DNA from 3 places in the Pseudocolwellia sp. G5-9 genome. Region 1 is predicted to be linked to each of the others. Evidence: predicted binding sites of a transcription regulator. Region 1 holds the regulator's gene; each other region holds the start of a gene.
What was found. The regulator MetJ, encoded in region 1, represses methionine synthesis genes. The targets are predictions, from matches to a motif close to TAGACGTCTAGACGTCTA.
Positions count from the first base shown of each region.

Region 2: the regulator MetJ is predicted to act here: its motif matches at 1,160-1,177, upstream of AC0L5Q_RS04295 (cystathionine beta-lyase).
Region 3: the regulator MetJ is predicted to act here: its motif matches at 1,233-1,250, upstream of AC0L5Q_RS08540 (methylenetetrahydrofolate reductase).

Region 1 covers NZ_CM147893.1:3,613,066-3,617,321, reverse strand. Annotated here, with positions in the region: gene metL (bifunctional aspartate kinase/homoserine dehydrogenase II) at 1-1,964, opposite strand, end outside; gene metB (cystathionine gamma-synthase) at 1,992-3,149, opposite strand; gene metJ (met regulon transcriptional regulator MetJ) at 3,355-3,684, shown strand; gene AC0L5Q_RS15560 (hypothetical protein) at 3,694-4,107, opposite strand.
Region 2 covers NZ_CM147893.1:1,000,186-1,004,441, reverse strand. Annotated here, with positions in the region: gene AC0L5Q_RS04300 (MBL fold metallo-hydrolase) at 1-1,039, shown strand, start outside; gene AC0L5Q_RS04295 (cystathionine beta-lyase) at 1,204-2,385, shown strand; gene AC0L5Q_RS04290 (Kelch repeat-containing protein) at 2,533-3,477, shown strand; gene AC0L5Q_RS04285 (AraC family transcriptional regulator) at 3,545-4,256, opposite strand, start outside.
Region 3 covers NZ_CM147893.1:2,009,184-2,013,439, forward strand. Annotated here, with positions in the region: gene AC0L5Q_RS08530 (YgjP-like metallopeptidase domain-containing protein) at 1-325, shown strand, start outside; gene AC0L5Q_RS08535 (pseudouridine synthase) at 358-1,065, opposite strand; gene AC0L5Q_RS08540 (methylenetetrahydrofolate reductase) at 1,267-2,247, shown strand; gene AC0L5Q_RS08545 (DsbA family protein) at 2,305-2,931, shown strand; gene AC0L5Q_RS08550 (hypothetical protein) at 3,006-3,197, shown strand; gene AC0L5Q_RS08555 (YajD family HNH nuclease) at 3,372-3,716, opposite strand; gene AC0L5Q_RS08560 (electron transfer flavoprotein-ubiquinone oxidoreductase) at 3,949-4,256, opposite strand, start outside.

The sequences.
Region 1 (4,256 bases):
TCGGGTTCGGTTATCCCTTGTGCTAATGCTGATTTTAGTAATTCAGAAAAAGGCACGGAGCCATCATAAGTTTCAAATAACCAAGAAAGAGTACCTGAAAAGATACCCGAGATTTCTTGAATAGAATCACCACACTCTAATAAATTTGCAATAGCAAAGTTAACAGGTAACCCTGCACCAACGGTCGTATTTCCTAACCATAAGCTATGATGTTTTTTAGCCGTACTCACTAATTTATTATACTGAGATGTCGAAGACGACGCGGCCCATTTATTAGCACCAATAACATGAATACCTTGTTCAAAAAAATCTTGATATAACAAGCTAAAAGTTTCACTTGGTGTTATATCTACAACAATCAGTTCATCATAGGGATGATTAGCTAGCCACGAAAGTAAATTATCCTGATCATAAGGTTTAGCCTCACTTTCATACAGAGATAAGGCTTGAGTCACATCGATCCCGTCACTTTTAATTAATGCTTTTTTAGACGTGATCAAACCGACTACATGAACATTTTCAAGTGCAGGAATACGATCAACTTGCGCAGGTAACATCTCTAAAAAACGTGCTCCAATGTTACCCAACCCAGCAATAACGACACCAATATGACGAGCATCTTTTGTTATGTCGTGATGAATGTTATTCACCATTTCTCCACTACATACCTGAGGTAAAATAGAAATTAAGCTATGCTCATTAGTAGAACTAACAATATGTATAGGCTGGTATTTTTTCAATGCCCGTTTAAATCTCGCTTTTACATCACCATGTTTAGATACTTCATGCCCTACCACGGCTAAAATTGAAACAGGAGTAAATGACACTTCCGTATCATGACTTGCTAACCACTGACTTAATGCCTTTTGTTTGTCTTGTGTAATAACAACAAAACCAGTACTGATATCTGAACAAATTGCAGAAAACTGTTTGATGGCTAACTCACCATACGATCCAGTTAAGCTAGTAGATTGAGCTAAAATTAAATCATTAAGATAAGTGACTGAAAGTTCAGATTTAGCAATTTGACCAAATCGTCCTATTTCAGTACCACTTGTATGAGGATCATAACTACTCGCTATATGTAAATGCGTACTATGATTTTCAAGGGGTTGTAACGTTTTAGCATGTAATACTGGATTACCTAGTCGTCCTAGTTCTTTGGCAACACCATTAGGTAAGCGGTGTAATTTTCTTGCTAGCGGAACAATACGAGGATCAGCACTATAAATGCCATCAACATCTGTCCAAAGAGTCACGTTTAATGCCCCCACTAACGAAGCAACAATAGTAGCCGAGTAATCACTGCCATTTCGACCTAATGTACAGTTTTCTCCAGCTGCATTTTTAGCGATATAACCAGTTATTACAGCTAATTGTTTAGTTTGTAATAAGGTATTAAATTGCTGATGACTTAAGGTATCGTCTACTACACAATTTTGATCATTATTTACCACAAGAAAATCGCGCGAATCAATATAATAACTTGCACATACGCGCTCATTTAGTACCGCAGATAATAAACGTGCTGACCACACTTCACCAAGCGCAAGTATATTCGCTTCATTTTTTTCTACGTGATTAAGGTCAGTATGAACAACCCAGCCTTTTAACGCCTCAATATCTTGAGCCAGTAATTGCTCCAAATGACTTACATGGCTTGATACTAAACTCTTAATTAAAGACAATTGAGCCTTTTGCAACGCAACAATAGAATCATTTAACGCTGCTGACGATTCAACGGCTTGCTGATATATAGCCACTAGCGCATCAGTTGTTTTTCCATTAGCTGAAACCACAACAAAATCATTTAGCTTACAATGATTTTTAATAATGTTAACGACACGTTCTATACACTCAACATTAGCCAAACTACTGCCACCAAATTTGTGCACATGTACAGCGTGTTTAGCTAATTGATTTTTTTCACTAACTAATTGTTCAATATCATTTACTGAGTTCATATTTACCAACATCAATTGTGTTTATTCTTATTTTTGTGAAGCTAAAAGGCCTTGCGATAAATCAGCGATTAAGTCGTCTACGTCTTCTATCCCAACAGAAACCCGCACTAACGACTGAGTAATACCCGCTTCTAATTGAGCTGATATTTCCATTCCTGCATGTGTCATAGTCGATGGGTGACTAATTAAACTTTCCACACCACCTAAAGATTGAGCTAGCGTAAACATATTAAGATTTTTAAAGAGTTTTTTTACAGACTCAACACCGCCTTTAACTTCAAAGCTCATCATTGCGCCAAAACTAGCTTGCTGTTTTTTAGCAATATCATGACCAGGATGATCAGGTAAACCTGGATAATAAACCGCATCAACAGCATCGTGTTCATTTAAAAACACAGCCACTTTAGCTGCATTAATTTGATGCTGCTTCATTCTTACAGGTAATGTTTTTAAGCCTCTTAATGCTAAGTAACTATCGAAAGGAGATCCCGTTATACCTATACAATTTGCCCACCAAGCTAATTCATCGCCTAAAGCTTCATCTTTTGTTATTAACACGCCACCCACCACATCACTATGACCATTAATGTATTTAGTGGTTGAATGAAACACAATATCAGCACCTAAAAGCAAAGGTTTTTGTAAAAGAGGAGACATAAAAGTATTATCGACGGCAACAAGTGCACCTACAGCGTGTGCTGCTTTGGTGACTTTCTCGATATCCACAATACGTAATAATGGATTACTCGGTGATTCAATCAGTACTAATTTAGGTTTTTGTTTAAGGGCTTCAGCTAAAGCATTTTCATCGTTTTGATCAACAATAATTAACTTAAAATTGCCTTTTTTTGCTAGATGCGTGAATAATCGGTAACTACCACCATAACAATCATGTGGTACAACAAGTACATCATCTGTGCATAATAATTGACAAATAAGGTGTACAGCTGCCATACCTGTGCTTGTTACAACGCCTTTTGTACCTTCTTCTAACTCAACAACCGCTTCTGCAAAAGTAGAGCGTGTTGGGTTTCCGGTACGTGAATAATCATAATCACGCTTTTCATTGAAGCCTTTTAGAGCATAGGTACTTGCTAAATGTATTGCAGGCACTACACCGACGTGTTGCTTGTCACTACGAATACCAGCTCTTGCCGCTATTGTTGCCATACTTTTCTTAGTCATTTGAGACTCCAGCTAGGTATAATTTTAAATAGATGTTTAGATGTCTAAAACTCTAAACGGTTTACTAAACTTGGTCAAGAAATTTTAGACATCTAAACTTCTACACATTCGTTATTGACTCAGCGCCCACAAACAGTAAAATTAGTGAATTAGTGTCTGTTGATATTGTTCAATCAGATATTCCATATTAAAGGGTAAGTAATTTATGGCAGAGTGGAATGACGAGTATATTAATCCATACGCCGAACACGGGAAAAAAAGTGAACAAGTAAAAAAGATCACCGTTTCTATTCCTTTACGTGTTCTTAAGGTCTTAACTGATGAGAGAACTCGTCGACAGGTTAATAATCTTCGCCATGCTACTAATAGCGAATTATTATGCGAAGCCTTTTTACATGCTTTTACCGGCCAACCTTTACCTGATGATAACGATTTAGCTAAAGACAATACTGAAAAACTACCTGCTAGCGTTCGTAAAATATTAGAGGCTAAAGGTATTACAGACTTTAGTGCTTATGAAACTGAAGACGATTAATTCATAAATTTATGAAGGCAAGGTTAACAACCCTTGTTTTTCAGCAATCTCATTAATCACTTTTTTTACTTTCATTGTAATGTAGCCTGATAATATTTTAGGCTCTTTATCTAATAACTCTATTTCTGATTCAGTGATCGCAACAAAACAGCTTATATCTTTGTTGTTAACATAAATCATAACATCATCTGCAACTTCAATTTTATCACCTATCCTTTCAATAGATACTTGTTGTAAATATTCATCATTTTTTTCTATATAAAACTGAATAGTTAAAACGTTATTTTCATCCTCATACCAACCTGCCGCTAATGTTTGAAAATTAACATGCGCTTCTTGTTTATTAATAATGCCCTTTAATTTGACATAATGAGCTAATAACTTTTCGCTAGCCGTAATACTTATTGGTAGGTCGTCTTCCATCAATTTTCACTTTAAATAAAAACAAGATCTTAATTATATACCCGTTACTATTCAAGATGCAGGTTCAGTGGAAACTAAAAAGGGCTTTAGCCCTTCTTTAATATAATCATTATGTAAGATAATCTGAACTCTGGTTAAGATCTCAAATT
Region 2 (4,256 bases), 2.2 Mb from region 1:
TGCTTGTAGCTCTTCAACTTCTGTTGATGCCGTCTATAAAAATATAAATCATGGGAGTAATAAAAATGTAGAAGATGATGCTGCAAATCGATCGAGCTTGTTGGTTGGTTTAGCTATTTTTAAGCGATCGTTATTTGAAGATCGCAACAACCCAATGCCCAGCGATAATTATGTTAAGCCCCTTACTAGAGCAAAATTAGATGCGCTTGATAGTAAAAGTGTTTATATCGTTAAATTAGGGCATTCGTCTATTTTAATGAAAGTTTACGGTAGCTATTGGCTAATTGACCCTATGTTTAGCGAACGAGCGTCGCCTGTTTCTTTTGTAGGCCCCAAACGTTTTGAAGCTGCGGCGATTAGCCTTGAAGACTTACCTAAAATAGATAAAGTGTTCATCTCACATAATCATTATGATCATCTAGATAACGACACTATTAAATTTCTTTCTAATGATTATACGTTCTTTTATGTACCTAAAGGTGTTGATGAAAACTTAATAAGCATGGGAGTTTCGAAAGCCAATATTAAAAGTCTCGCTTGGTGGCAAGAAGTGGAGTTTACAAGTAATGAAGAGAATAAAGGTCGTAAGTTTACTATCGCATTTACACCATCGCAGCATTTTTCAGGAAGAACCTTATGGGATAGAAATGCTACATTGTGGGGATCTTGGGTATTTTTGTTAGATGAATATAAACTCTATTTTAGTGGTGATACGGGTTATTTTGATGGCTTTAAAATGATAGGTGATAAGTATGGGCCTTTTGATGTGAGTTTTATGGAGAATGGCGCTTACGATGAGTTTTGGAAAAAAATTCATATGTTTCCTGCTCAAACAGTACAAGCTCATCAAGATCTTAACGCTAACGTGTTAATACCTATTCACAACAGTACATTCGATTTAGCGTTTCATGATTGGGATGATCCGTTAAATCAAATTTTGAAAACATCACAAGAAAAGCAAGTTACTTTAAGTACTCCAAGGTTTGGTGAGATTATAGATTTGAAAAATCCTATATTTACAGAGCGTTGGTGGCAGTAGGTTATTAGGCTTATATCTAAATTATATGGCTATTGATTTAGCCTAATTACTTTTAAAGTATTCTTACTTATTATCAAAAATTCCGTGCACCTTTAATCTAATCAGGTTATAAATACATTATAGATGGCTAGATAGCTATAATATCTAAAAACGAGAACACATAAATGAAAACAGAAACAAAAGTAGTAACAGCAGGGCGTTCTGCAAAGTGGACAAATGGCGTAGTCAATCCTTCTGTGCAGCGCGCATCAACGGTTGTGTTTGAGTCTGTTAAACAAATGAAAGCTGCAGCAGTAAATAGAACAAATCAAACCTTGTTTTATGGCCGAAGAGGCACGACTACCTCGTTTGCATTTAGCGATGCTATGGTTGAGCTTGAAGGCGGAGCTGGCTGTGCTTTATATCCTTCAGGTACTGCAGCTATTACTAATGCAATTATTTCGGTGGTTAAAACTGGCGATCATATTTTAATGGTAGATAATGCCTACGAACCTACTCGCGATTATTGTGACAAAATTCTCGCTAAAATGGGAGTTACTACCACTTATTACGACCCGTTAATTGGTAAAGGTATCGAAGCGCTTATCCAAGACAACACGAGTTTGATATTTTTAGAATCTCCAGGTTCAATCACCATGGAAATTCAAGATGTACCCGGCATAGCAGAAGTGGCTCATAAGCATGGCTGTATAGTTATGCTTGATAATACATGGGGCGCAGCTGTTAATTTTCAGCCATTTGATCATGGTGTTGATATTTCAGTACAAGCTGCTACCAAATATATAGTAGGGCATTCAGACGTCATGTTAGGTACTGCAACCGCTACTGAAGAGTATTGGCCACAGGTACGTGAAAATAGTTACATTATGGGGCAGTGCACTTCGCCAGACGATTTGTATTTAGCATTGCGTGGTATCCGTACTTTAAGTGTTAGGCTAAAACAGCATCAAACGAGCGCGCTTAAGATTGCGAATTGGTTAGCAACAAGACCAGAAGTTGAAACGGTACTGCATCCTGCTTTACCTTCATGCCCAGGTCATGAATTTTTTGAACGTGATTTTAATGGTTCAAATGGTTTGTTTTCGTTTGTATTAAACAAAGGCAGCCAAGCGGCCATTACTGCGTTACTTGACGGAATGGAACACTTTAAAATGGGCTATTCGTGGGGCGGTTTTGAAAGCTTGATTTTAGCGATATCAAACGTAAAATCCATGCGTACTGCTACAGAATGGAAATACGAGTTTCCGTTAATTAGGCTTCATGTTGGCTTAGAAGATGTAGACGATTTAATTGAAGATTTAACTAAAGGTTTTGAGCGCTTTAATTCGGTGCTAGAGCAAGGTTAATCTTATAAGGTAAGCAATAAAAAAGCACGTTTATGTGCTTTTTTTATATTTATTAATTTAAAAATCAAAGCTTTATAAAGCTTTAGACTTGCATTGTTTATGGTGGCTATTATAAAATGAATAATCGTAAATTAATGGACTAATGGTATGATTAACTTAAAAACAAATTATTTATCACACCTCTTTATTTTCTTTCTTATCGCTCTTTCAGGTTGTTCCACTACATCCGATTTAAAGTCTGATGGTTTATCTCTTTCTAAATCTCGTTTTGCCCATGCTGCAATTAATGATGGGAAGATGATTTATGTGTTTGGAGGTAGTAATAAAAAGGGCTTTCTTTCAAGTATTGAACAAATAAACCCTAATACCAATAAAATACAGGTTTTAAAAAGTAAATTAATACCTAGACGGTATTTTTCAGCTGTTTGGGATGGTGAACATTCTATATATATCATTGGTGGTGTCAGCCTGAAAAATAAAGAGTTTCGATATGAAAATAGAGTTGAAATATTTGATACGATAACTCATGAAGTTAGCTTTGCTAAACCATTACCTTATCCAACTCGAATTAATAGTGCTGTATTCTTAAATAATAATATTTTTGTTTTTGGTGGTGCATACCCTAATAAAAGTGAATTAGTTGCTAGCGCTTTAGTGTCAGTTTATTCCGTTAAACAAAATAAATGGATGAGGGCTGCAGATATGCCTACAGCTAAAACAACTCGATCGGTAGTTAAAGATGACAAGATATATCTGGTTGGTGGATACAATCATAAGTCAGCTCTGAATGTATTTGAGGAGTTTAACCCTAAGACAAATAAGTGGATTTCTCTTCCTTCAATGCCTGTTAAAATGAGTGCACATTCAGTGACTGTCATTAAAGATAAATTATATACATTTGGTGATTACGAAAATTTATCATCAACATATGTTTATGACTTTAAAACTAAAGTATGGGAAAAAGTAGATTTAGGTTATAAAGCGAGTCGTCATAATGCCATTACTACTTTAGACAATACGGTATACGTTATTGGCGGTACTATAGGAAGTAGTGGACCATTCCTTGATGATATTCAAATCTTTAATTTATAAATAACATTATTGTTTCAAAGCTAAAGAGTTATTTTTAGCTTTGAAACTCATTCGTCTTGTCGTCTTATTAAATAATCGGCAAATATATATCAGTAATCGCTTCACTTTGGTTAACAGTAGGAAACATTTTTACGCGTTCAATAAAGCAAGGGAAGTCACGAAGCGTTTTACCACTTTGCGGCAACCATTGGCTGTAAAGTGCGTTTATCATTTTACCTAAATTGTCATCACTTCCTGTATATCGTAATACGGCACAATATCCTTCGGGAATTTCCCCCAGCTCTACACCTTGCGTATTCTCTTTAAGCTTATCTTCTTTCAATTGCTCGTTGTTTGTTAGGTTTTTTGAGGTGATATTGGTGGCTATATCAAATCGGTAGTCCTCTGCTGGTGTAGTGTGTGGGTCGTTATATAAAATATTAAAAGTTTTACTGAGTGTTGGTGGCGTATGGTGTTCTTTTCGCCATTCAATAAAACGTTTTATGCTGCTATGTAACGTTTGAGGTGAACCTTTGTGGGATAAGCTGGCTATTGGGGTTTTATCAAACCATTGTATTTTTACATTCGCTATTAGTGAATTTTCCATAAATTGATTCGCTTGTGTTGTATTTACATTATTTAGATGGTTACCTGAAATGGGTGCCCAGTTAGGCGATTGTTTAAATTGTGTGGGTGTTACTAAAAATACTTTTTTAAACGCGCGCGAGAATGATTCAATATTTTCAAAACCTGCATCTAGAGCAATGTCAGTTATTGTTAAGTGATGATGGTAATAGAGT
Region 3 (4,256 bases), 1.6 Mb from region 1:
GAATCCTTTAAGTCAAATAAAGTACGATGATAAAATTCACGTGATTAATAATGCGTTAGGATTACATACTTATGTGTCTAGGGTACAAGGTAGCAAGCTAAAAAGTAAAAATGAGTTAAGAGTTGGTAGTATGTTTAAAGTCGCTCCAGAGCCTTTTTTACAAATGATAGTGGTGCATGAATTAGCACACTTAAAAGAAAAAAATCATGATAAGCCGTTTTATAAGCTCTGCGAGCACATGTTGCCTAATTATCATCAATTAGAATTTGAATTACGCGTATATTTAACTCAGCTTGAATTGAAAGGCCCTGTGTATGGTGAGTAAGCTATGTTTATGTTGATTTAAATAACAATAGTTTATCGGTTAAAAATATTTTTTACTTCATCAGCCGTTAATTCGCGGCTTTCGCCAGCTTGTAAATTTTCATCTAATAACAAACTCCCTATTTTACTGCGATGTAACGCCATAACTTGATTTTGAAAACGGCCAAACATGCGCTTAATTTGATGATACTTTCCTTCCATTAAAATAACTCGAGCAATATAGTCAGATTCAATAGTGAGTTCAGCGGGTTCTGTTGTTATATCTTCATAGCCAAAATACATACCTTGTTTAAAAGCCTCAATGTAATCGCTTGTTAATTTGTTTTTTAAGGTAACATGATACACTTTAGGTACTTTACTGTTGGGTAATGTTAAACGTTCAGACCAACTACTGTCGTTAGTTAAGAGCATTAAACCTGAAGTATTGAGATCTAAACGACCAACAATATGTAGATCTTCTTTAAATGAAAAAGATAATAAGTCGATTACCGTTTTATGAAGCTTATCTTTAGTCGCACTTACCACACCTATAGGCTTATTCAGCATAATGTAGGATGGTTTATAATCTTGTAAGACCTTATCGCTAACTTTTATAAACGAGAACTTATTTATTTGGAGGGCCGCATCAGTAATAACAACCCCATCTACTTCAACTTTATTCTGCGCTAAAAGCAGCTTAACGTCTCGTTTATTAATAGCTAATGCGGAGCTTATAAATTTATCAACCCTGCTTTTTTCCATTACCTTTCTTTACTCTACTGTAGGTTCTAGTTGTCATTACAACAAATAATATCAGTATCAAAAGTAAATCGCATAACTCTGACACTTAAAAACACATAGCTAATATCCAATTAATGCATTAACTCGATGAATGAACCTTGACAAATTTTAGAAACTGTAAGACTATATAGACGTCTAAACGTCTATAAAAGAATTTAACTTGTGAAAACAGAATCTGAATTAAAAGCACGATACAACGATATTCACCGAGGTGTTTATTTTATTGGTACAACTCCTCCTAAAAGTGACACACCACTTGAAGAAGTTGAAAGCATAGCAAATAAATTATTAGAGCGTGTAAGCGATATAGATTTTGATGGTTTAATTGTATACGACATTCAAGATGAAAACTCACGCACGAATAAACCACGACCGTTTCCTTTTAAATCGACCCATGATCCTCGATTATATTCATCACTGTTAAACAAAAAGTCTAATCGCCCAGTGATTACTTATAAAAGTGTTGTTCAATCAAACGCTGACGACTTTAATTTGTGGGCAAGTGAAGCTTGGGAAAAATATGGCGTTAAAGATATCGTGTTAGTGGGCAGTCCATCTAAAAACAACACGATATCTCTTTCTTTAAAAAATGCTTACAACACACTAGTTTGCAATGAAAATAATTTTTTTATTGGTGGTGTAACCATAGCTGAACGCCACGTAAGTAAAGGTAATGAACACCAAAGATTAATTGAGAAACACCAACAAGGTTGTAACTTTTTTATCTCACAAGCGATTTATAACCCACAAGCAACAATTGATATGCTGACTCGCTATGCCATTGAATGTAAAGAGCAAGGCTTAAAACCACAGCGTTTAATATTGACTTTTTCACCTTGTGGTAGTCAAAAAACGTTAGAATTTATTGATTGGTTAGGTGTAAGTGTTCCTGAGGCAACAAGTTTGCGTATACTAAATGCTAACAACTCGTTATATGAATCTATCCGTATTTGTTCAAACAGTTTACAGCAAATTTTAGATGCTATATTACCTTACGACTTACCTTTAGGCTTAAATATTGAAAGTTTAACCAATCGTAAAGAAGAGATTGATGGCTCAATTCTGCTTTATAAACTATTACGCTCAAAAATGGAAAACTACTTAGCTAAAAAAGAACTTAATCTATTAATTAGCAAAGTTTAATCTGTAACAATTAATTTTCATATCGGCTACCGAGCGATTAAATCATAAGGACTTATTTTGGATAAAATACTTATTTATGTTCATGATCCTATGTGTAGCTGGTGCTGGGGATTTGAACCCGTTAGAAAGAAACTTTTTAACAGTTTACCGCCTGCAATTATCATTAAGCGATTTGTTGGCGGCTTGGCTTCAGACTCTCATGATCCTATGCCAAAACAAATGCAAACTATGCTACAAAACACATGGCGTAAAATAGAACAGACAATTCCTGGTACTGAATTTAATTATGATTTTTGGACTAATTGTCAGCCAAGACGTTCAACTTACCCTTCAAACCGTGCTGTTATTGCTGCTCGCCAGCAAAGCTCTGAATACGATGAATTAATAACACACCGCATTCAACAGGCTTATTACACTGAAGCTAAAAACCCATCAGATGAAAGTACTTTAATTGAATTAGCCAAAGAAATAGGATTAAACGTAGAACAATTTACTCAAGACATTCAGTCAGAAAAAATCGATGAATTATTCCAACAAGAGCTAAACTACACACGAAAGTTAGGTATGAATAGTTTCCCAAGCTTAGCGTATCAAGTAGGTAATAAAGCGTATTCTATACAGTTAGACTACAATAATATGGAAAGCATGTTAGACCAAATCAAACAAATTGATCAATTAAGCTAATATCGATTTATTAGTGAGGTTGATATAGCTTATCTGCTTATTATAAAGCACAAGGAGTTACTTTGAAGCTAATAATGAAAACTGAATTTGATAATCTTAGATTAAATACAGATCATCAATATGACGTAGATAACAATGGCGACAAGCATGTAGTCAAGATATATTGCAATAACCAACTTATCGCAAAAAAAATCAAACTTAAAAAGTCGATCCGCTTTTTTGGTGCAGAGGGTTATCAAAAGCATTTAACTGATACTGAAGAGTAACCTCCCTATTTACAGCGAATAAAAACAATTGAAGCCTAGCTGCTAAGTTGAAAGTAGGCTTCTCAATCCGTCTAAACTTCCTATATATACCAATCGCAATAACCAATTGATCATTTATACTCGTCTAAAATAGCTCAATTCATTAACGCGTTTGGTATTATATATTTTTAAATTCTATTTTTTTAACATAGATTTTAAATCAGCAAATGGATTATAAGTGGCTTGTTCTTGCTGGCTATCGCCCGGTTTAACTTCAGTACTATAATTCGCATGATCTGTGTATTTAGCATGTTCATTATCATGGCAATAGATACATAAGAGCTCCCAATTAGAACCATCATTAGGATTGTTGGTGTGGTCGTGATCGATATGATGAACCGTTAATTCTCTAATATTAGAATATTCAAATTCTCGAGCACAACGTCCACAAACCCAAGGATATAATTTTAATGCTCTATCTCTGTAGCCTTTTTCTTGGCTTTTATAATTAGCACTAGTGCCGTATCTATCTGAGGACATACTCTACTCTCTTATTTCTTTTTATGATTTCTTCTCACACCAATTAATGCAAAGTCATCATCTTTATAAGTCTTTAAGGGGATTATATAACTACCTAATGAAAAACAAACAATTAATTTGGTGTTAATTGACGTAATAAATATAGAGACTCTTCAAGCGACACATATAAAAAAGCCCACTTAAAATTAATTAAGCAGGCTGTTATTAATAAAAATTGTTAGACATGATGAAATTACATATTCGGATAATTTGGTCCACCCGTACCTTCTGGTGTTACCCAAGTAATGTTTTGACTTGGATCTTTAATATCACAGGTTTTACAGTGAATACAGTTTTGTGAATTAATAACAAACTTATCACCTTCACTTGTCGATTCAATTTCGTAAACGCCAGCAGGACAATAACGCTGTGCGGGCTCTGCATATTTAGCTAAGTTTACACTAATAGGAATACTGGCATCGGCAAGTTTTAAATGGCATGGTTGCTCTTCAGCATGATTGGTATTTGATATAAATACCGAAGATAGTTTATCAAAACTAA